3 regions of the Lentibacillus halophilus genome follow, and region 1 is predicted to be linked to each of the others. Evidence: riboswitches for the same ligand, from Rfam matches in the RefSeq annotation. Region 1 holds a riboswitch; each other region holds the start of a gene.
The links. A riboswitch is a leader RNA that binds a small molecule or an ion and turns the genes downstream of it on or off. The one in region 1 is predicted to bind thiamine pyrophosphate.
Positions count from the first base shown of each region.

Region 1 (7,540 bases):
GAGAAGTTTTTGCTTCCAATCCATTATTAAAAGTATCTCCTTTGCCATTTTGGCGTGAGCCGTTGACTGTTAAGTTTGTAATCGCCATCTCCATGTCCTGTTGGATTAAGTTTGCTGCCTGATGAATGTTCATGGTACCACCCCTTATGATGAGTACTATTTTTTAGCCATACGAAAGTATTATCTTTAAAATAGGGATATTATTATAGACCAAGAGTCGCTTGTTTTGCAATTGTAGTTGATACGTTATAATTCTTGTTAGGTTGCCGTATCGTATAGGAAGGTGATGCAGATGCTCCAAAATTTTGAAGACGAGGATGTTCATTTTTTAGCGATTAAAAAGAATCTGCAGCGAATGACCTATGATTTTAAGGAAATACAATCCGAACTGGTCAGAGCTTATTTAACATATAATGAAATTGATGAATCCAGTGTCAGCAATCAACTTGTACGCGCATTGTTGCAACGGGAAAACAGGTTCATTCGTGAATACGTCCAAATGCTTCCTGTTCAATGGAATATTAAGAACTTGGAGTCCATGTTTTACATGTTCTTTGATAAGGATGCTGCTCGAACAAATGGCATTATTTTCACGCCGACGTATGTTTCCGATTATATCAATGAAGAACTTTTTAAGGATGCAACGCCAACGAGTACGGTTTGTGATTTTTCCTGTGGAGCTGGTGAATTTCTCATTTCAGCTTTAAAGCAATTTAAAAAATGGTTTCCAGCGTTATCCCGAATAGAAATCATTGAAAATAATTTATACGGAGCCGATATTCTGGAAGAGAATGTGTATTGTACAAAATTATTCTTAACACTGTATTCATTATACTTTAATGAGGATAAAGATGTCATTGCGTTTAATATTATAAATGCTGACAGTACTCAACCGAATGTACTGCCCAAATTTCATTCATACAGGGTTCAAAATGGGTTTGATTTTATTATAGGGAATCCTCCTTATGTCAGAATTCAAGATATGGATAAAGACCAACGAACAATGTTAAAACAACATTTTAAGACGTGCAATTCCGGAAGTTTCAATTTGTTTTACGCCTTTATTGAGTTAAGTTGCCAATCTCTGCGTGAGGATGGAAAAATGGGCTATATTATCCCCAACCATCTTTTTAAAATGAAGTCAGCACAGCCTTTAAGGGAGTTGCTCATCAATGATCAAGTAATCACGAAAGTTATTGATTTTAAAGATAATCAATTGTTTGAGAATGCACAAACATATTCAGCGATCGTATTTTTTGATAAGGCTCCGAAACATTATATGTATTATAAAACGATTGATGAACGTTTCAATAATATGGATATCCATCAATATTTGAATTCACGCGAATGGGAAAAGGTACCTTATAGTGGTCTTGACGCAGAAGCGATTCATTTACTTTCTGCAAAGGATTATAATAATGTGACCAAAATAGAAAATCAACCTTATTTGTTGGACATATCGACAGGAATTGCCACTCAAAAGGATAAGCTTTATATGATTGATATAACCCAATCAATGAATAAAAATGAAAATGATCCTTTTTATTACAAGGAATATAACGGAAAACTCCACAAAATAGAAAAAGGAATTACGATGTCCATTATTAAAGGCTCGGGCGACAAGAAAGTTGACTTAACAACAAACTTTTACGAATTTAATAAAATTATCTATCCTTATAACATAAAGAATGGGAAAGCTTCGTTGATTTCAGAGAAAACAATGGCGGACGTGTATCCCCATACGTTAGCGTACTTTAAGGCTATTAAACGGGAACTTAATAAACGAAACGGGGGAAACCCTTCAACAAAAGCATGGTATGAGTATGGACGATCGCAAGCCCTCCATAGTTTTGTACCAAAAATAATATTCCCCACTAACTCTGGAAAACCAAACTTCGCCTACTTTAATGATTTTGCATTGTTTCATAATGGTTATGCTATTTATGGCCTTAAAAATAATAAGGAAGGAATGGACCTCCCCTTATTAACCAAAATTCTTAATTCGAAAATAATGGATTATTATATTCAACTGACCAGTTATATGATCAGTGGCGGTTACTATTGTTATCAAAAAAAATATTTAGAGAACTTCACGATCCCTGATTTTTCAGAAGAAGAAAAGCAATATCTTAAAAGCATGACGTCAAAGGATGTCATTGATGAATTTCTTATCCAAAAATATGGGCTTGAACGATAATATACAAATAGTAGACAGGTAACAGGGGTTCGGGTACTTTGGAGGCGTTGTAACAGTGGTATTTGTTTGGTTTGTATCAGCGGCTGTATTAACGGTTTTTACAGCAAGAAAGTTATCACTCTATGCGGATGTGATAAGTGAAAAAACGGCAATGGGTGGCATGGTTGTCGGGACGATTCTTCTGGCTGGTGCGACATCATTGCCGGAAGTAACGACCAGTTTTTCCGCGGTAATGATTGATAATATTGATATAGCGATTGGAAATATGCTTGGTTCCAATCTGTTTAATGTGTTCATACTCGGCGCGTTGGACTTTTATTATAGAAAACGACGATTATTTCATCTTGCCAGCAGTAATCACAAATATACGGCGTCGTTAGGATTTGTCCTAATGATGTTGGTAACGCTGGCTCTATTGGTACGCATGGATTATGCCATCGTTGGAATAGGCCTGGATTCACTACTGATTGCAGCTGTTTACATAGTTGGGATGGCGATCATCAGAAAACTGCCGGCGCCTTCTCTCAGTCATGAGGAAACAGCGGATGTGGAAGAGACTGACGGAGATAGAGAATCCATCTCTGTTGGACATGCTTTTGCAGGTTTTACTGTTTCGGCATTGATTATCTTAGGAACAGGAACCCTTCTTTCAATAACAGGTGATGACATTGCAGTTATTACCGGGCTTGGGTCGAGTTTTGTAGGCAGTTTTCTCATAGCCGCGACGACCTCTTTACCGGAAGGGGTATCCGTTTTAGCAGCGTTACGATTAAAAAATGTGAATTTGGCGGTCGGCGCTATTCTCGGCAGTAATATGCTGAATATGTTGATTCTTGCTTTATCGGATGTGGTTTACAGACAAGGATCATTGTTGGCAGATGGAAGTGGATCGCATGCGTTGTCCGCGATTGGCGGAATGTTCCTTGTTTTCGTTGTCATCTGGTCTTTCATGCGGAAACAGTCGCCATCCATATTGGTTTACAGTATTCCGTCACTGGTCATTATCGTCGGCTATTTTCTTGTTCAATACATGATATTTACAAGTTGAAAAATAAATGTTGTTAATGGTGTCATTACTATTGACTTATATTCAAAATTATGCGACATTAATGAAGAGATAGTAAACAACTGCATAGAGATAACACTAGGGGCGCTGAAAAGCTGAGAAAGACTGGTTTGTCTTGACCCTTGAACCTGCACTGGCTAATACCAGCGAAGGGAAGTGGAACACGTTGTCATGACACATAACATGTATCTTAATGGAATGATACGAGGAACCGCTTCTGTTAGAAGAAGCGGTTCCTTTATTTTATCACGCATTAATGAATGGTCATACCTCACCTGTGAACGTGGGCAAACCATTTACGTGAAGGTTTGGGATAAACAACCCGCAATGTTTGATTCGTTCAACACCATTCAGTTGGTAAGGTGCCACCCAGTGACTTTACTTTAAAGGAGGAATAGTACATGCATCATTTACTGAATCATCTGGTAAATCAAGTTGACTATCGACAGGATGAGCTTGTTGATTTATTGAAAGAACTCATTCAATTTAAAACGCCCGCACCACCTGCCAGAAATACCGAGGAGGCGCAACAATTTATTGATTCATTTTTACAGGAAAAAGGGTTGAGTACGGATAAGTGGGACGTTTATCCAGGAGATCCGAATGTTGTTGGCGTTCGTAAAGGGACGCATTCCGATTCCCATAGGAGCCTGATTGTGAATGGGCATGTCGATGTTGCTGAAGTGAATGAGGATGAGGCATGGGTGAGCGATCCATTTACGCCATTTGTTCGAGACGGCCAGATAATTGGCAGAGGTGCAGCGGACATGAAAGGTGGTATGGCTGGTGCTTTATTTGCCATCCAGTTGCTGCATGATTCCGGAATTGAATTGCCGGGTGATTTAACGTTTCAATCCGTCATCGGTGAAGAAGTTGGCGAAGCTGGGACATTGCAATGTTGCAAGCGTGGTTATAAAGCCGACTTTGCGATTGTTGTTGACACAAGTGATTTGCATATACAGGGGCAGGGAGGTGTCATCACAGGCTGGATTACCGTAAAGAGCAAGGAAACGTTCCATGATGCTACGCGTAAAGATATGATTCATGCCGGTGGAAATCTGTTTGGCGCCAGCGCAATAGAAAAAATGACAAAAATTATTCAGGGGCTACAAGAACTGGAAAGACATTGGTCCGTTATGAAAAGTTATCCAGGCTATCCTGCTGGAACCAACACGATCAATCCGGCTGTTATTGAAGGTGGAAGACATGCGGCTTTTATAGCTGATGAATGCCATTTATGGATTACTGTTCACTTTTATCCCAATGAAACGCACGAGCAAGTGGCAAGAGAGATAGAGGACCATATCCGTGCCGTTGCAAATGGAGATCCATGGCTTCGGGAAAACCCACCTGTGTTTGAATGGGGCGGGTCATCCATGATTGAAGATCGTGGCGAAATATTTCCATCGTTGGAAGTGGATTATGACCATGATGCAGTCCAGACATTAATACAGTCGCATCAACGTGTACAGAATGAAGCGCCTACCGTCGATGTTTCTCCATCTGTAACGGATGGGGGCTGGTTTGGCGATGCAGGTATTCCTGCTGCTATTTATGGTCCGGGGAGTCTTCGGTACGCTCACGCAGTCAATGAACAAGTTTCTATTGAGCAATTGGTTGAATACACGAAAACGTTGTTAACGTTTATATATGAGTGGTGTCATACAGAAAAAGAATGAATGAAAACTAGTATGGTCATTTAAAGGGAGATGAGGATTGCAGATGAGTAAAGAAGCATTAGCGTTTAATGATGTGACATTTCGCTATCAATCAGAAAAAAGTGTAGAGTCCGTTTCCATTTTGGACAAGATACATTTTCATGTGGATGATGGTGAACTTGTCAGTATTATTGGGACCAGCGGATCTGGCAAGAGTACTATATTTCGGTTAATTACCGGGCTTGAACAGCCGGATGAAGGTGATATTTTACTGGATGGAAAGATAGCAAAAAGTCGATTAGGACAAGTAGGTTATATGCCCCAGGAAGATTTATTAATGCCGTGGAGAACGATTATGGAAAATGCCGCACTGCCATTAGAAATTAAAGGGACAAAAAAGGAAGAAGCCCAAAGCCGTGTATTAAAACTATTGGCTGATTTTGGTCTTGAAGGTGTGGAGCATGCCTTTCCTGGTAATCTATCAGGCGGTATGCGTCAGCGGGTATCTTTTTTACGAACGATTTTGAGCGGATCCAATCTTTTGTTATTGGATGAACCATTCAGTGCTTTGGATGCGATTACCCGGATAAACATGCAGGAATGGCTGCTTGAACAGTGGAAGAAATGGGAGAAAACGATTCTATTTATTACACATGATGTGGAAGAAGCGTTATTTTTATCTGATCGTATTTTTATACTGACACAAAAGCCAAGTAATGTCATCCAAGAGGTAAAAGTACCTTTAGAGCGCCCAAGGACGCTGCGTGATTTAAGCCAAACGGATGTTGTAACACTGAAAGAACATTTAATCGAACTGCTTCGTTCCAAGGTGAAAATATGAAAAATCTTCATTCGTATTTGTTATCGAGCTTACTGGTGCTTGTATTCCTGATTGTTTGGGAAATAGGGGCGAGCTTATATAATAAAAGTTTTATATTGCCAACGCCCACAGCAATAGCTGGAGAGTTATGGGAGTTGAAAACGGTTTTACTGTTGAACCACCTCCCATCGACTTTGTTAATCATCCTAATTGGCCTTGTGGTGTCCATCGTGATGGGTGTCACTTTGGCCGTATGGATGAATATGAGTAAAACAGCGGAAAAAACGTTCTATCCACTGATTATTACATCCCAGACAATACCGGTTATTGCGTTAGCTCCCATTTTTGTTCTCTGGTTTGGATATACGATTTGGAGCAAAGTCGTTGTTGCCATTTTAATCACGTTTTTTCCGCTTACAGTCAGTACATTTGATGGGCTACGTTCATCCAATAAAGATTTGAAAGAATTACTGCTTACAATGGGAGCTTCCAAAAAAGATATTTTCTTTAAATTGGATGTGCCATCTGCCTTGCCATCTTTTTTTTCAGGGTTAAAAGTTGCTGTAACGATGAGCGTGATTGGTGCGGCAATAGGCGAATGGTTAGGTGCACAAGCCGGGTTGGGATATTTTAGCCGCCGAATGATGACCCAATTTGATGGTGCAGCTGTATTTGCTCCAATCGTTTTATTATCAGCAGTCGGCATTTTCTTATTTTTACTAGTCATATGTCTGGAAAAAATTATATTAAAATGGAGGGAAAAGCAATGAAAAAATATATAGGGATAACTTTATGCTTATGGATTATTTTGTTACTGACTGCTTGCGGAGGCACTGATGCATCGCAGAAAACAGATAAAGAAAAAGGGACAAATGAATCATCGAACGCAGATGACCTAAAAGAAGTCAGTATTATGCTCGATTGGTATCCAAATGCCGTACATAGTTATATCTATGCAGCAAAAGAAAAAGGTTTTTTTGAAGAAGAGGGTATAAAGGTTGATATTCAGTTCCCGACCAACACGACAGATCCATTAAATCTGGCAGCCGCTGGTAAGGTAACATTGGGTTTATATTATCAGCCTGATGTTATAACCGCTCGTGCCAATGAAAATGTTCCTGTTAAATCGGTCGCCTCGATTGTACGTTCTCCTTTAAATCATGTTGTTTTTCTGGACGACAGTCCCATTCAGTCTCCTAAAGATTTAGAAGGCAAGAAAGTAGGCTACCCGGGAATACCACTAAATGAGGCATTATTGAAAACAATGGTAGAGCATGATGGTGGAGACTATAGTAAAGTTAATAAGGTGGATGTTGGATTTGAGCTTAGTCCTGCTGTGGTTTCCAAAAGGACGGATGCGGTAATCGGTGCCTACATTAATCATGAAGTACCTGTATTAGAAAATAAAGGATATGATATGCGTTATTTTAATCCAGTAGATTATGGTGTACCGGATTACAACGAGCTGGTTTTAGTAACTGGCGATGAGACCTGGAGTGATGAGAAAGATGCTATCCAGTCCTTTTGGAAAGGTGCTGAAAAAGGCTACCAGTTTATGAAGGACAATCCGGATCAAGCGCTGGAAATATTACTGAACAATCAAGATGAGTCGAATTTTCCATTAGATAAAGAAGTGGAACAAGAAAGCCTTGAAGTACTATTGCCTAAAATGGAAGCAAAAGGAGTGGAGTTTGGTTCACAGGATAAAAAATCATGGAGAGAAGTAAGGGATTGGATGTATCAGGCTGGTTTGATTGAAACAAAACCGAACGTCAATGAAATGATTGTTAATATGAACA
Region 1 is NZ_AP043750.1:1,367,214-1,374,753, forward strand. Features, by position in the region: gene ACZ5Q7_RS06690 (hypothetical protein) at 1-133, opposite strand, end outside; gene ACZ5Q7_RS06695 (Eco57I restriction-modification methylase domain-containing protein) at 548-2,197, shown strand; gene ACZ5Q7_RS06700 (sodium:calcium antiporter) at 2,253-3,245, shown strand; TPP riboswitch at 3,334-3,435, shown strand; gene ACZ5Q7_RS06705 (acetylornithine deacetylase) at 3,665-4,942, shown strand; gene ACZ5Q7_RS06710 (ABC transporter ATP-binding protein) at 4,986-5,762, shown strand; gene ACZ5Q7_RS06715 (ABC transporter permease) at 5,759-6,511, shown strand; gene ACZ5Q7_RS06720 (ABC transporter substrate-binding protein) at 6,508-7,540, shown strand, end outside.

Region 2 (7,540 bases), 120 kb from region 1:
TACTTCACCCGCTGTTTTAAGCAGACGAAGTTATGAGATAAGCAGATTTTTGAAGGTATTGAGAAGAAGCAGTGATTTCATTCTAAATGAGCCAGATGAAGCAAAGAAGATTTACTATCAATTCACGAAAAAAAATCCTATGGATCAAGTGGAGGCAGCTATTTTAGACGCAACTTTAAGTTACTTCACCAAAGACTTCTCCATGCCATTCAATTATTTTGATCATTTACAAAGATGGCTTAAGGAGGTGAAGCTTACAGATGCTTCAGGAGATCCCGAGGAATATTGGACAAATGGATTGTTATTCGAAAATAGCAAAGGAGGAATTCATAATGAACATTAAAGACCAGGTTGTATTGGTTACAGGAGCAAGCAGAGGGTTAGGGGCAGAAATCGCCAAAGCATTTGGGCGTGAGGGTGCACGTGTTATTCTGAACTATTACCAAAGTGAAGAGAAAGCGAAAGAAGTCGTAGAGAAAATTGGAAGTGAAGCGATAGCGATTCAGGCCGACGTGCTTGATAGAGACCAGGTGGAAAATATGTTTGAAAAAGCAGAATCGCATTTTAACCATCCCGTTACAACGATTGTCAATAACGCATTGGTGAATTTTAAATTCGATTCAGTGAACAGGAAAGATGCCAAAAAAATTGACTGGGAAGATTATCAAGTCCAATTAGAAGGAAGCATCAAGGCTGCTTTACATACGACGCAAGTTGCCTATGAAGGAATGGCTACACTTCAGTTTGGCAGAATCATTAATATTGGTACCAATCTCGTGCAAGATCCTGTGGTCCCATATCATGATTATAATACAAGTAAGGCAGCGTTAATCGGATTTACAAGGAACATGGCAAGTGACCTTGGTGCGAATGGAATCACCGTTAATATGGTGTCAGGAGGGTTGTTACGAGTGACCGATGCAAGCTCACCCACGCCTCCTGAAGTATTTGATCTCATTAAGGAAGATACCCTGTTAAAGCAGGTCACAACTCCCGAGGAACTGGCCGATACAGTCTTGTTTTTCGCTTCACGGTGGAGTCGGGTGGTTACCGGTCAAAATCTCGTTGTTGATGGTGGACAAGTAATGAATTAAAAATATGACGTATCTTCGCCTTTGCCTGAATAGCTTTAGTACATGATGATGAACAGGTGAGTGCTGCTTCCAAGCAGAATCGATCAAATACATGAAAGGTATTGAAGAGCATTATTGGAAGACATTTTTGTCCGCCGCTAACTTCCCCAGATACTGGTCTTTTAACGTCTCGAGACCGACAAATCGCAAACTTTCGATCACTTGCTCTGATCTGTCCTTTTTCGGGAATTTATTTAGCGCACACAGCTGATAAACTTACACAAATGCACGGGTCTAAAGCTAAAATATAGGGAAAATTGATAACGTGAGTGGTGTAGTGTAAGAATGTACCCTTTGAAATACGCTATACTGACCAAAAGGATAGGATATGGTCATTGAATGAATGTGCTCAAAAAATCGATTAGCAAACAGAGCCTGAACTTTCAGAAATTAAATCCAGCATTTTGTATTAAGAGTTGACTTCTACTAAAGTTTTTGTTAAATTTGCAATTAATTATTTAATATCAGTTTTCTGCTAGGGGCGCCGTCCGGCTGAGAAAAGGAAATATCCTTTGTCCCTTGGAACCTGATCTGGTTAACACCAGCGGAGGGAAGTAGATTAGGCAAAAACTCAGTACGCCAATATTTTGCGGAAAATTTTGCTAATACTTCCTTCTACTAATCTTTAAAAGTTTAGAGGAGGATTTTTTTATGACATTTACTAATCAACTGAAAGAAGCAACAAGGGAAAGTTGGAAAAAAAGCCTGAATCACCCATTTGTACAGGGGATCGTCAATGGGGATTTACCACTGGAAGTATTTAAAAACTATATTTTGCAAGATATCTATTATTTAAAGCATTATGGAAAAGTCCATGCGATTGCCGCATCACAGGCGGATGATTTTAAACATACTGCCATTTTGGCTGACAAGGCAAGAGTTACAGCGCAAGCAGAATTAACTGTTCATCACGAACATGCAAAGATTTTAAACATTACAGAAGAAGATATGGCGAATTTTAAACCTGCTCCCACAGCCTATGCGTACACATCTCACTTATATAGAGCAGCCATGTCTGGGAATCTGGCACAGTCCGTGGCAGCGATGTTGCCTTGTTACTGGTTGTATGCAGATATTGGAAAAATAAACGAAAATGCAGCGCCGGAACCTGATATTTACCGAAATTGGATTAAAATGTACGCGAGTGATCAATTCCAGGATTCGACAAATGAAATGATTGATTTATTAAACACGCTTGTCGAAAACATGAATGAACAGGAAAAAGAGAAGGTAAAAGAACAATTCGTTATAGCCAAAGCGTACGAACTCCAATTTTGGGAAATGTCTTATACCTTTGAAACATGGCTGTCTGAAAGTGAACAAGGAGGAGAGGTTTCACAGTGACAAAGCATACGTTAACAATAAAAGAAGTCATGCTCATTGTCATTATCGCTATTTTATTTGGGGTGGTATATAAGATATGGGGACCTGTTTATACATTTGCAAATGCTATAGCCCCTTTTCTGGGCCAAATCGTATACCCCATGTGGTTCGTTGCAGGAGTAGTGGCGGCTTATATCATTCGAAAACCGGGCGTTGCGTTTTTAGCGGAATTCCTGGCTGCTTCTGGAGAGTTGCTGACCGGCAGTCAATTTGGTCTGTCCATGCTCTTTACCGGAGCGATGCAAGCGCTGGGGGCAGAGATAATCTTTTTGCTTTTTAGATATCGTCGGTGGGATTTTCTAGTATTGGCGATTGCTTCTATTTCTGCTTCTTTGGGGAGTATTTTTTCCAGTTATTTAATCTCAGGGCTTGGGGCCAATACTGGATTCATTCAAGTCATGACAATCAGTGTACGAATTGCGAGTTCCATTGTGGTCTGCGGTGCCTTTAGTAAATGGATAGCAGACAAACTTGTGGCAACGGGCAGTTTAAATAGTTATGAAATTGTGCTATCCACTCAAAAAGCGCGGTGGGAATTATGAGTGCTGTTTCATATGCTGGCTGCAGTGACCTTCATGTGCAGTATCCAGGAAGAGATAACCCAACGCTTTCAGGTATGCAGGTCCATATCCAGCAGGGGGAAAAGATATTATTGCTAGGCCCGAGTGGATCGGGGAAAAGCACACTGCTCCATGTACTGGCAGGTCTTATTCCCGACTTCATTCAAGCAATGATGAAAGGAGATATTTGGGGACCTGAACAGAAAGGGGTTCTGTTTCAAGACCCGGAAAGTCAGTTCTGTATGCTTACCGTGGATGAAGATATTGCCTTTAGTTTGGAGAATCAGCAGGTTCCTCCAGAGGATATGTCTGAAATGATTAATCGAGTGAAAAGACAAGCCGGAATTCATGATTTACCGGGAGATACGCCTATTCATACGTTATCTGGCGGAACAAGCCAGCGATTGGCTTTTGCAACGATTCTGGCATTAGAGCCTGAAATACTGTTCTTGGATGAGCCTACCGCTCAATTAGATCCTTCTGGTACATCAAACGTTATTGACATGCTGCGAAATTTGCCGGAATCTCAAACAGTCTTGATCATCGAACATAAGCTGGAAGGTATCATTGATTGGATGGACCGGGTTCTCTTGATCAATGACGACGGGGAATTGATTGCCGATGGCTCCCCCAAGCAGATTTATACGGAACAAATACATTTGATCGATAAATATGGTATATGGAAACCGAGACTGTGGCCTTATAGCCTGGAAGAGTTAGAAACACTTCCCGATACGATCAAACCTAGAGAAAGAAAAAAGACCTCAAACGCCATTATAGAGATGGAGCGAGGGAAACTTTCATTGAATCACTACACGGTGTGGGACCATGTGAATGTTTCCATCGAAACGGGCGAATGGGTTATGATTATGGGAGCAAATGGCTCTGGAAAGAGTTCATACTTACGTGCATTGATGGGTCTCCATCCTCTCCAGGAAGGTAGAATCCAATATAATTTTTCGGGAAGCAAGCTTGAAACACCAGTTAAAACCGAGATGCTTTCCAATCATATGGGCTTTGTCTTTCAAAATCCGGAGCATCAATTTGTAACGGATTCGGTGGAAGAAGAAATCGCCTTTGACGGTCAAGTGGAGCAATGGCCGGCAGAAGAGACGGCACAACGAGTGGAACAGCTTCTGGAAGAATTTCGACTGAAACATCTCCGAACGGCCAATCCCTATACGCTGTCAACCGGACAAAAACGTCGCCTCAGTGTGGCAAGCATGCTGCTGAAGCGACACGAAGTACTGTTGCTAGATGAACCAACATTCGGCCAGGATGCTAAAATGGCAAAAGAGTTACTGGATCAATTTGAACAACTATATAAAGAAGGGACCACGATTGTTATGACGACGCACGATGTAGAGCTCGCTTACACCTATGCGACCAAGTTAATCGTATTTGCAGATAATCAATTATTGTTTACAGGAGATCCAGAAGTGTTTTTCGCGCAGCAAACTCTCGTTCAACAGGCTCGTCTGCAATTACCCTTAAATATGGAATATAAAGCGTATCAGCAAAATAAGGCTACCGAACAGGCGGTATTTGTATGAGAAGCCTGGGGGAAAACAATCAGCATACAGAAGTGAATCCGTCAGGGAAACTAGTGCTTCATGTGCTGTTGATGGTCCTTATTTCAGTCGTTCGAGATCCTCTTACCACTTTTTTGCTGATGATGATTCCAGCTTTGCTCACATTCGTCTATGTACGGATGCCGATAAAACAACTGATTACTTTTATTGTGCTTCCATTTCTTCTATTGTCCTTATTAAGCTTTTGGGGAATCTTTGCTTTTGCAAAGGGGGAGGAAGTGTACTTTGCTTGGGGCTGGTTCCAATTCACGGAAGTAGGACTGCAAAATGGATTAACAATTGGATTCAGGACACTTGGGTATTTGTTTTACGGAGCGTTATTTATTCTGACTACTGATGTAACCAGTTTAGTGTTGAGTCTGATGCAGCAACTTCGCCTAAAACCAAAATGGGCTTATTCTATTTTGGCAGGTATTCGGTTTATCCCCATATTGAAAGACGATTTCACGCAAATACGTGCGGCTCACAAAGTGCGGGGGGTTCATCGCAGCGGAAAAAGGTTAGCCCAGGTTCGAATGCTTGCAGGTTACACTGTTCCCTTGCTTTCACAGGGGATACGCAAGTCAGAACGCGTTGCCATTGCGCTGGAAGCCCGAAACTTCGACGGATCTTGGAATCGAACGTTTTACAGACAAATCAGCTGGAGTAAATTGGATATCAAGTATGCGGCGATAATGCTCATTTCTGTCTTGATAATCGTAGTTATTGCCACATATCTTGGCTTTATTCGATGGGGACTTGTGAAGTAATTTCGAAACAAGTAACTATAATTTACCTATTTGCAAGGAAGGGATGGACAGTATTAAGGACGGGGTATGGGCGCAAGCGTCCTACCCTAGCTTCCCCAAACATAAAACCTATTAAAACAGGTCAGCCAGTACAATGACTGCCCATATAATACGATCGGGCGCAAGAGTTGAATAAGACACTTTTGTTTGAAGCAAGTGGGAAGAAGGGGCATGTGATGTTTAGCGTAAAGGTGAAAACCTTTACGATTGGAAATACAGAAATGCACTATGTTGTCTTTGTTTATCGATAATATGCTAAAAGTACAGGGTGTATTTTTGCAGTTGGAAGGATTATCTGCCAAAGATTTAGCACCACACCCCGTATTACAGGCATCGACAGTTTATATCAGTATCATGTCATATTCTTCCCTCAATTTTTCATTAAATCATTACATACAGTTAATATACACTTTACATTTAGGTGATATGGTTGATGTGTAATAGAAAGGAGGAGAAAAATGAATATACGTGCATTGTTTATTGATATGGATGGAACATTGCTGACGTCATCAAATGAGATTTCACAACGCAATGCGGAAACGATCAGCAGATTGACAAACCAGGGTGTTAAAGTTTTTCTGGCGACAGGGCGTCAATATGAGATTACAGCACCTTACCATAGTCTGCTTGGCTTGAAAGCACCGATGATCTGCCTGAATGGTGCTTCCATTCATGATGGATTCACGGGAAGGGTTGTCCGGAAGAATCCGGTTGTGCTGGATGAAGCGTACTTTCATCGTGTAACAAATGAAATCCCGTGCAATATCATTGTGCACACAACCGACGGCCTATACTGCAACAAGACGAGCGAGGAAGTTGATGAGTGGACTAGGGAAGGTAGGGTTCCGCCAAGGTATATCGGTGACTTACGGCATGCAGATTACCGGAACGTGCTGAAATACAGTGTCAGGACAGGCTACCATGGTTCGCATATGTCACATTTATTTAGTGATGCAGCGGATGTCATTGACTGGAAAGACGGGTTTGAGATAATTGCTCCCGGTGTTTCCAAATGGGCTGCCATTCGAGTGCTTATTAGAGCGTTTGGCATTAATCCGGAAGAAACAGCAGCCATCGGTGACGGCCCGAACGATATCCAAATGCTGCGTTATGCAGGAATCAGCGCTGCAATGGCGAATGCTGACCAAGAAGTGAAAGCGGCCGCAGATGTTACAACCGATCATCATGAACAGGATGGTCTGACTGAATTTATAGAAAAATACCTCGTTCAGTCATTTGCCATCTGAGGTGTGACGGAACTAAAAAATGATAAACGTGAAGAAATCGTTTAGCCAATGATGATCACTCCCATATAGGTGGTCCCCTTTGTAAAATCCCCGATCATTCTCCTCAAACCAAACCACATCGATCTGATCGTCATGATTTGAATTCTATATTGTTAATTATCATACGTTTGTCTGAAGGTAACGAGGAACTTATCAACTAGTACATATCGTTAGATGGAGCGTGGAGTGCGGGGAAACCTGCATGCTTCATGTGGAGCAGGTGGAAAGTTGGAGATGACGTCAATGGCTTATCTAATGCTCATTTTCGACGGAGTAAGTTGTGCCCCGTTAATGGCGTCGTCGGTCCAGATTGTTTAATAATAAGCCTATCTATTTCAGTCAAGCTTATTATGGTTTGTTGAATGAGTTTGAATAGGATATGGTCGTTGAATGTACTCAAAAAGTAAATCGATTAGCAAACAAGATCTGAATTTCAGGAATGATATCCAGCATATCCAGCATTTTTTATTAATTTACTGGTGAATGCCTTGCTAATCAGTACCGGGCTTACGCTGTTTCACCAGGTATAAATACTGTGTTGCGTGTTTTATGACGATAAGTATGGGATTTGCACTGTTTCCCCACCAGGTATGCGTAGAGTTATGACAAATAAAAAGAAATTAAATCAACTCCCGCCATAGTCACCAGCTATCCCAGAATAATGCCGTATACTAAATAAATTTAATAAAGCATACACGAGATCCCCATCTTTATAGGTGGGGATTATTTAATGCTTATAGTTCAATATCGTCTGTTTTACGGAAAATCACCAGCAACGCTGTATCTCGACAACTACAC
Region 2 is NZ_AP043750.1:1,250,684-1,258,223, forward strand. Features, by position in the region: gene ACZ5Q7_RS06125 (ABC transporter substrate-binding protein) at 1-343, shown strand, start outside; gene ACZ5Q7_RS06130 (3-oxoacyl-ACP reductase) at 333-1,094, shown strand; TPP riboswitch at 1,601-1,703, shown strand; gene tenA (thiaminase II) at 1,785-2,477, shown strand; gene ACZ5Q7_RS06140 (ECF transporter S component) at 2,474-3,058, shown strand; gene ACZ5Q7_RS06145 (ABC transporter ATP-binding protein) at 3,055-4,629, shown strand; gene ACZ5Q7_RS06150 (energy-coupling factor transporter transmembrane component T family protein) at 4,626-5,417, shown strand; gene ACZ5Q7_RS06155 (HAD family hydrolase) at 5,915-6,703, shown strand.
Region 2: linked by a shared signal. The riboswitch ahead of tenA (thiaminase II) and the one ahead of ACZ5Q7_RS06705 (acetylornithine deacetylase) in region 1 are both predicted to bind thiamine pyrophosphate.

Region 3 (7,540 bases), 1.5 Mb from region 1:
AGGTATCGCCAGTAGGTGTCATCAACTTGATAATCACTGTGATAGACTCGATTTTCTTTCATTTCTTTTGTCTGAACCGGAATGCCTTCACCAACCTCATAAGCCACCAATCCTGACTTGACAGTCGCAACGGAGCCCAGATCCAAACTGGTGTTTTCAATTTTTTTCATCAATTCCACAGCTTGTTTGTTTTTCATGAGTGATATATTTATAATACTTTGCTCATCCGTTAATTCATCCGGCTCCACGTCGGCAACAATTGTGACATGACCGTCAGTAAACTCCCCAAGCTTGACAGTTGTCGGTGTACGTTTTTGAAAAATAATAAAACATGTATCAACACCGGCCTGTTCAAACATCCGGTCGTATATATTAATGATTTTTAAATGACCCGTCTGCTCCAGCAGAAAACGACGCATTTTCTTACATGAATCAATCGTCAAACACGTATTAGGAACAATAAACGCAAACCACCCGCCTTCTTTTAACAAATGATACGACCGTTCTATAAATAATAAATAGGTATTCATTTGATAGTCCACTAAATCATAATGGCTGTTAAAGTAGGCTTTTTCATCATCACTGAACCCGTTATCTCTGGTAAAGACATACGGAGGATTGCCGATAATGATATCAAATCCGCCCGCATTCATGACGTCCGGAAATGCCTGATGCCAGTCGAATGCCTCATCCGAGACATCCGGTTGATCGATAATTGAATTTCCCGTTTGCAAATGAGCATCAAGTGACGTTAATTCATCATATGTAGTCGCTGTTTTTAACCATAGCGACCATTTAGCTATCTCAATGCTCTCATCATTCCGGTCAACACCGAACAAATTATGATTTACGATATATCGGCTGATATCGGTTATATTTACTTGTCCGTCTTGTGTTTCCTGGCGTTTTTTATGGATTGTTTCCCATTCTGACACGACACTGTCCAGCGCCATGTTCAAAAAAGCACCACTGCCCGCAGCCGGGTCCAATATGGTAACAGATTGCAATTGTTTCTGAAGTTGATCGTAAAGGTGTGATCGGGATACCGCTTGCAATTCCCGTTTTCTATCATCCATCCATCGCTGTAATGTTTCGTCCAGCAATCGCTTGGTAACATCGGGGGATGTGTAGAATATCCCCTCTTTCTTTCGTCTCCCCTGCCCCGGGGCCTCTGTCATATCCGATTTTATTTTTTCCAGATCGTTCATCGATTGTTCAAATACATAGCCGAGTATATTGACGCTAACGTCTGTGGAAAAGTCGTATCTCGTTATGTTTTCAACCAGGCAGAACATATGGTCTTGAATAATGATTTGGTCCAGTACCGGATCGACTTGAAATAACTCACCATTCAATCGATTGAAGTTGTCTTGATTCATCGAAAAAAACAGTTCTTTCAGTCGACACCATATTCCGGTACCGCTGTCGTCCGACGACTGTTTGGCCGCTTGCACAAGATGACGCAATCGATTGTTTGACAGCAAATGGTTATCTTCACAAAAACAAACAACGAGCAATCGGTTGAGAAGCTTTTGTATGGTTTCAAACATCACCGGCGCACCGTACGCCGTCGTTTGATTCTGTACGTGTGCGACCAATGTTTGCCATACGTATCGATAGTCTGCGTAAAACTTTTTGGCAACAGCTTGTTCCTGCTCTCTATCGCTACGGTTGATCCTCGTCATTCGCCCGTCTGTTGAATACTGCATCCTTTCCCCACTTTCAGCCTGGTCATTGTATACATCATAGCATAACGCGTTGAACACGTGGCAAATGACACCCATTGATCCAATGAGTAAAAATTTTGACAAATATATTGACACGCATAACGTTATATGTTTTGATTGAATCAAATACAATAATAAAACAACGACACTAGGGGAGCATTTCGCTGCTGAGAAAGGTAAGACTTGACCCTTTGAACCTGATCCAGTTCATACTGGCGTAGGGAAGTGGAGATGATTGTATGATTCGCCACACTATCCAATGGCGATAGTTACCGAGTACATAAGAAACTGCTCCCTCTTAGTGATTAAGAGAGGAGTTTTTATTTTGGAACAATCGTTCAGCGATCGTATTTTTAAACGGGTGGAGCCTTTATGGAACTCGTATTTGGAGCACCCCTTTGTCAAAGGGATTGGGGACGGAACGCTCGATGTGGAAAAGTTTAAGCATTTTATGAAACAGGACTACATTTACTTAATGGAGTACTCGCGCATTTTCGCCATCGGGGCATCAAAAGCGCGTGACTTAAAGACGATGACCATTTTCGCCAATCTTCTGCACGGGACCATGAACGAAGAAATGGATTTACACCGGGAATACGCATCCAAATTCGGTATTACAAAAGATGAATTGGAAGCAACCGAACCATCCGCCACTGTCACTGCCTATACAAGCTATATGTTGAACAAAGCGCAGAGCGGCGGTGTTGAAAACGCAATCGCAGCGGTTCTTGCCTGCGCATGGAGTTATAACTTTATCGGAAACGAACTTGCCACATGGCCAAATGGTACCGAACATGAGTTATATGGCAACTGGGTCAAAATGTATTCATCTGACGCGTTTGCCAACATTGCCAAAAACTGCATTGATCTAATTGACGACATCGGGAAAGACAAACCGGAACACGAACTAAAAGAATTGGAGGAAATCGTCGTCAAAACGAGTTACTTTGAGTATATGTTTTGGGATATGGCAGAAAATATATCCATGTGGCCTGTTGCACAAACCGTCTAACAACAGCTGGAAACTTCCTCTTTTGTGTCTGCCTGACAACCTAAGAGGAAGTTTTTTGTGGACAACGGTCATAGAGATGCCAAGCGGTATGATTTTTTTCAATAGACAGATCCTATAATTGACATGGGATGGTAATGATTGTACTATGTTTCTGAAACCAATAAAAGTTTCCTGAGGTAAACTTTTAAGGCTATGCAAAATAAAAATAGTTACTTGAATCAAGTTTTCATTAATTAAACATAGTTTGTTAGTGAAGAAACAAAAGAAGGAGACCATTCATCATGTTTGATTATTTTTTGGATTTAAACCCGATCGCACAGGCAACCATTGCCACACTTTTTACATGGGGCATGACCGCACTCGGTGCCGCGCTCGTTTTTGCAACGAGAGGCTTCCATCAGCGTTTCATGGATAGTATGCTCGGCTTTGCCGGGGGTGTCATGATTGCTGCAAGTTTTTGGTCCCTGCTGTCACCGGCATTGGAAAAGGCGGAAGGCGGACCCTTACCGGCATGGGCTCCAGCCGCAATAGGGTTTTTGCTTGGCGGCGTTTTCCTCTGGGCATCCGATAAACTGCTCCCGCATCTTCATCCCGGGTTAGCTATGGATGAGGCTGAAGGGATCAATCCGGACAGAAAAAGACGCAGTACACTTCTTGTTTTAGCTATCACACTGCATAATATTCCGGAAGGACTTGCGGTTGGTGTCGCGTTCGGAGCCATTGCCGCCGATTTGCCGACCGCGTCGCTAGGAGGAGCCATTGCGCTGGCGCTCGGTATCGGCATTCAGAACTTTCCTGAAGGATTGGCCGTGTCGATGCCGCTCCGACGTGAAGGAATGTCCCGGGGAAAAAGTTTCGCCTACGGGCAGGCATCCGGCGTCGTCGAACCCATCGCCGGAATCATCGGAGCACTCGCCGTCACCATTATGCAACCCCTGTTGCCTTATGCATTAAGTTTTGCTGCAGGTGCGATGATTTTCGTTGTGGCTGAAGAAGTTATTCCGGGGTCGCAGGAAAATGGAAATACCGACCTCGCCTCCATGAGTATCATGTTCGGTTTTACCATTATGATGATACTCGATGTCGCACTGGGATAGCGGGATATAGCGGCATGCGGGTAAGGTATCGTTCCGTTGATCATCCCTCTGTCCGCGTCTTATCCGCAGCCTGTATCAGGTGAACGAAATGGTTTATAATCAGCGCCGTCATGCCCCAAATGACATTCCCGTTGTATTGATAGAAAAGTTCGTCTCTGCTACGTGCGTTCCAGTTATAGTTTTTACCGCCTTGAATGAGTTCAAATGGGAAGTCCTTCTCAGGCACAGGATGATACGCAACTTGATAGATCTCCGGCTCGCTATGCAAAAAAAAAGACAGCGGCACGGTAAAGATCCGTTCCACTTCCGATTCATTTGGGCTCATTTGTTGCGGTTGCATGATTCGTCCAACAAACGGATAAACAATCCGCGATTCAGAAATAAGATAATCCAGTTGAAACACGTCCCGTATGGCTGAGGAGTCAAGTCCCAATTCCTCCGATGTTTCCCTGATGGCACATTGCTGCTCATCCTCATCATAACCGTCCATCTTGCCACCCGGAAAACATACATCTCCCGGCTGGCTGCGCATGGTCATGGCTCTCACCTCAAATAAAACATGAGTCTCCCCTTGCTCAGTTTCTATGAGTGGAATCAAAACACCATATTCCCGGTATTTTTCCCGCCCAAGAATGGATGGTTCATGCTGTTTAAGCTTAGCGATAATATCTGATGAATCCAATGAATGCACCTCCATCTGATAAGAATTCTTTTATGACATGTTATATAATCAAGCAAAAAATCCCCTTTGAAACAGTCACGGAAGCATGACCAACAGGGGATTCGGTATCGGATATTTATTGGCATCATTCGTCACTTTTTTAACTCCATTTCATTACAATATATGAAATATGTGATGCCAAATGTCAAAACATTAAAAAACCACCAACATATGTATTGGTGGAGACGGTGGGAATCGAACCCACGTCCAGAGATATCGCCACCCGGACGTCTACACGCATAGTTAGCATATTGTGATTCGCATATCCTTCAGCCTGCCAACGGGCTTCCGGACAGCTAGTCTGATTCGTTTCAGCCAACATCCTCAGACGGTGGATGAAGGAATAGCCCGCTTCATTTGAGACCCTTCAATCTGCCACGCGAGCGATGGCAGGAAGGATCGCTTTAGCACTGCTTAGGCAGCTGCTAAAGCAGGTTCTTCGTTATCTTCGCCGTTTATATTTAGCGATAACGTTTTACGAGACGTAACCTCGACGCGCAGTCCGAGCTCGATCCATCCCTGTCGAATCCGTAACGCCCCCATATTCAAAAGATGGAGAATGCGCCTGGAAGGAACGAGCACTATTCATTTAATGTCGCCATTGCGACTAGTTTTATTATAACACGTCTGAAGCAAAAGTCAACTGAAACTGGTGATCACTTCATGCTTTCCTTAATAGCACGATCAGCATCACGTTTCATTTGCTTCCGTTTCGAGTCTTCCCGCTTATCGTATTTCTTTTTCCCTTTCCCTACTCCGATAAGCGCTTTTGCAACACCATTCTTAATATAAACTTTCAATGGAACGAGGGAGTAGCCTTTTTGTTGAATGTGACCGATCAGTTTGTCAATTTCTTTACGGTGCAGGAGCAATTTGCGCGACCGGGTGGGATCGTGATTAAACTGATTGCCCTGCTCATATGGCGCAATATGCATGTTGACTAACTGCAACTCCCCATTGCGATCAATGCGGGCGTGAGAGTCCTTCAGATTAATGCGCCCGGCACGAATGGATTTAATCTCCGTTCCTCTTAAAACAATACCCGCTTCGATGGTTTCTTCTATCGAAAAATCATGCCTTGCTTTTTTATTCTGTGCAATGACTTTTCCGGTTCCTTTTGGCATACGTACTTTCCTCCCACTACCTCGTGCATATTATTGTAACAGAAAAAAAGCAGCTATGCCAATAATGACCGTGTCCATTTCCTGTCATAAACATCTTTACGCAGGTTATTTTTTAGCTTTTTTTGCCTTTATCTTTTTTTGTCCCTTTTTCTTTGCTCCGGGGGCGGGATTCGCCAGCTCAAAATCAACCCCTCGTTCCTCCAAATCGACTTTGGCCACCCGCACATCGACTTCTTCACCAATACGGTACATGTTGCCGGTCCGTTCACCGATCATGGCGTGATTGCGTTCGTCATAGTGGTAATAGTCATCCGTCAGATAACTGACATGCACAAGGCCTTCGATCGTGTTTTCCAGTTCAACAAACAGCCCGAAATTCGTAATGGAACTAATGACACCCGTGAATTCCTCACCGAGTTTATCCTGCATAAATTCGGCTTTTTTCAAATCGTCCGTCTCTCGTTCCGCGTCCACTGCCGCCCGTTCGGTTTCGGAAGCGTGGCGGGCAATCTCCGGCATCCGGTCTTGCCAGTACTGCACCGTATTCTTATCAACCTGTTTGTCAATCAGATACGTCCGGATCAATCGGTGTACAATCAAATCCGGATAGCGTCGAATGGGCGATGTGAAATGGGTGTAAAAATCCGTTGCCAACCCAAAATGCCCCACGCTTTGCGGGTCATATTTTGCCTGCTGCATAGAGCGCAGCATCAGCTTGGAAACAATCATTTCTTCCGGCTTGCCTTTCACCTCTTCAATAACTTTCTGCAACGCCTGCGGGTGAATGTCATTGGCCGTTCCTTTCACCACGTATCCGAGACCGGCAATAAACTCAAAAAAATGTTGAAGTTTGCTTTCATCCGGGTCTTGGTGAATCCGGTGAATAAATGGGACATCCATCCAATGAAAATGCTCAGCAATGGTTTCATTGGCAGCCAGCATGAATTCTTCAATCAGACGCTCAGCAACAGATCGTTCTCTTACCACAACATCATCCGGGTTGCCTTGATCATCCACCAATATTTCCGCTTCCTTAAAATCAAAATCGATGGCACCGCGCCCCATTCGTTTGCCGCGTAATATTTCCGCGAGTTTCTCCATATTTTCAAACATAGGGACGAGCGTTTTAAAGTGGTCACGGACTTGTTCATCCTGATCAACGAGGATTTTATTGACATCGCGGTACGTCATGCGTTCGTCGGTTTTAATCACGCTCTGAAAAATCTCGTGATGGATAACGTTACCTTTCTCATTTATTTCCATCTCACACCCTAATGTCAGTCTATCAACTTGCGGATTAAGCGAGCAAATGCCATTGGATAACCGATGCGGAATCATCGGAATGACCCGGTCGACCAAATAGACACTGTTTCCGCGTTCCAATGCCTCCTTGTCAATCGGTGTGTTTTCTTCAACGTAATAACTGACATCAGCAATATAGACACCGAGCTGATAATGGCCATTGTCCAATTTCTGAACGGATACAGCATCATCGAGATCTTTGGCGTCCGCTCCGTCAATGGTGACAATTTGTTTGTCGCGCAGGTCACGCCGGTTTTTCAGTTCAGACGGATCGATTTCCTCCGGCGTCTGAGCAGCTTGTTCCAGCACCTCTTCCGGGAAATCCATTTTAATGCCATGCTTATAAATAATCGAGATAATATCAATGCCGGGATCGTTCTTATGACCAAGGATGTGGACAACCTGGCCTTCCGCGCTCATCCGTCCTTCCGGGTATTTAGTAATATACGCGATGACTTTATGGCCAGTGACAGCACCACCCGTTTGATTTTTCGGTATAAACAGATCGTTGGGTATCCGTTTATCATCCGCAATGACAAAGCCGAACGATCCATTAT
Region 3 is NZ_AP043750.1:2,851,342-2,858,881, forward strand. Features, by position in the region: gene ACZ5Q7_RS14075 (Eco57I restriction-modification methylase domain-containing protein) at 1-1,709, opposite strand, end outside; TPP riboswitch at 1,868-1,968, shown strand; gene tenA (thiaminase II) at 2,053-2,739, shown strand; gene ACZ5Q7_RS14085 (ZIP family metal transporter) at 3,021-3,836, shown strand; gene ACZ5Q7_RS14090 (NUDIX hydrolase) at 3,877-4,518, opposite strand; RNA gene ssrA (transfer-messenger RNA) at 4,735-5,098, opposite strand; gene smpB (SsrA-binding protein SmpB) at 5,214-5,681, opposite strand; gene rnr (ribonuclease R) at 5,787-7,540, opposite strand, start outside.
Region 3: linked by a shared signal. The riboswitch ahead of tenA (thiaminase II) and the one ahead of ACZ5Q7_RS06705 (acetylornithine deacetylase) in region 1 are both predicted to bind thiamine pyrophosphate.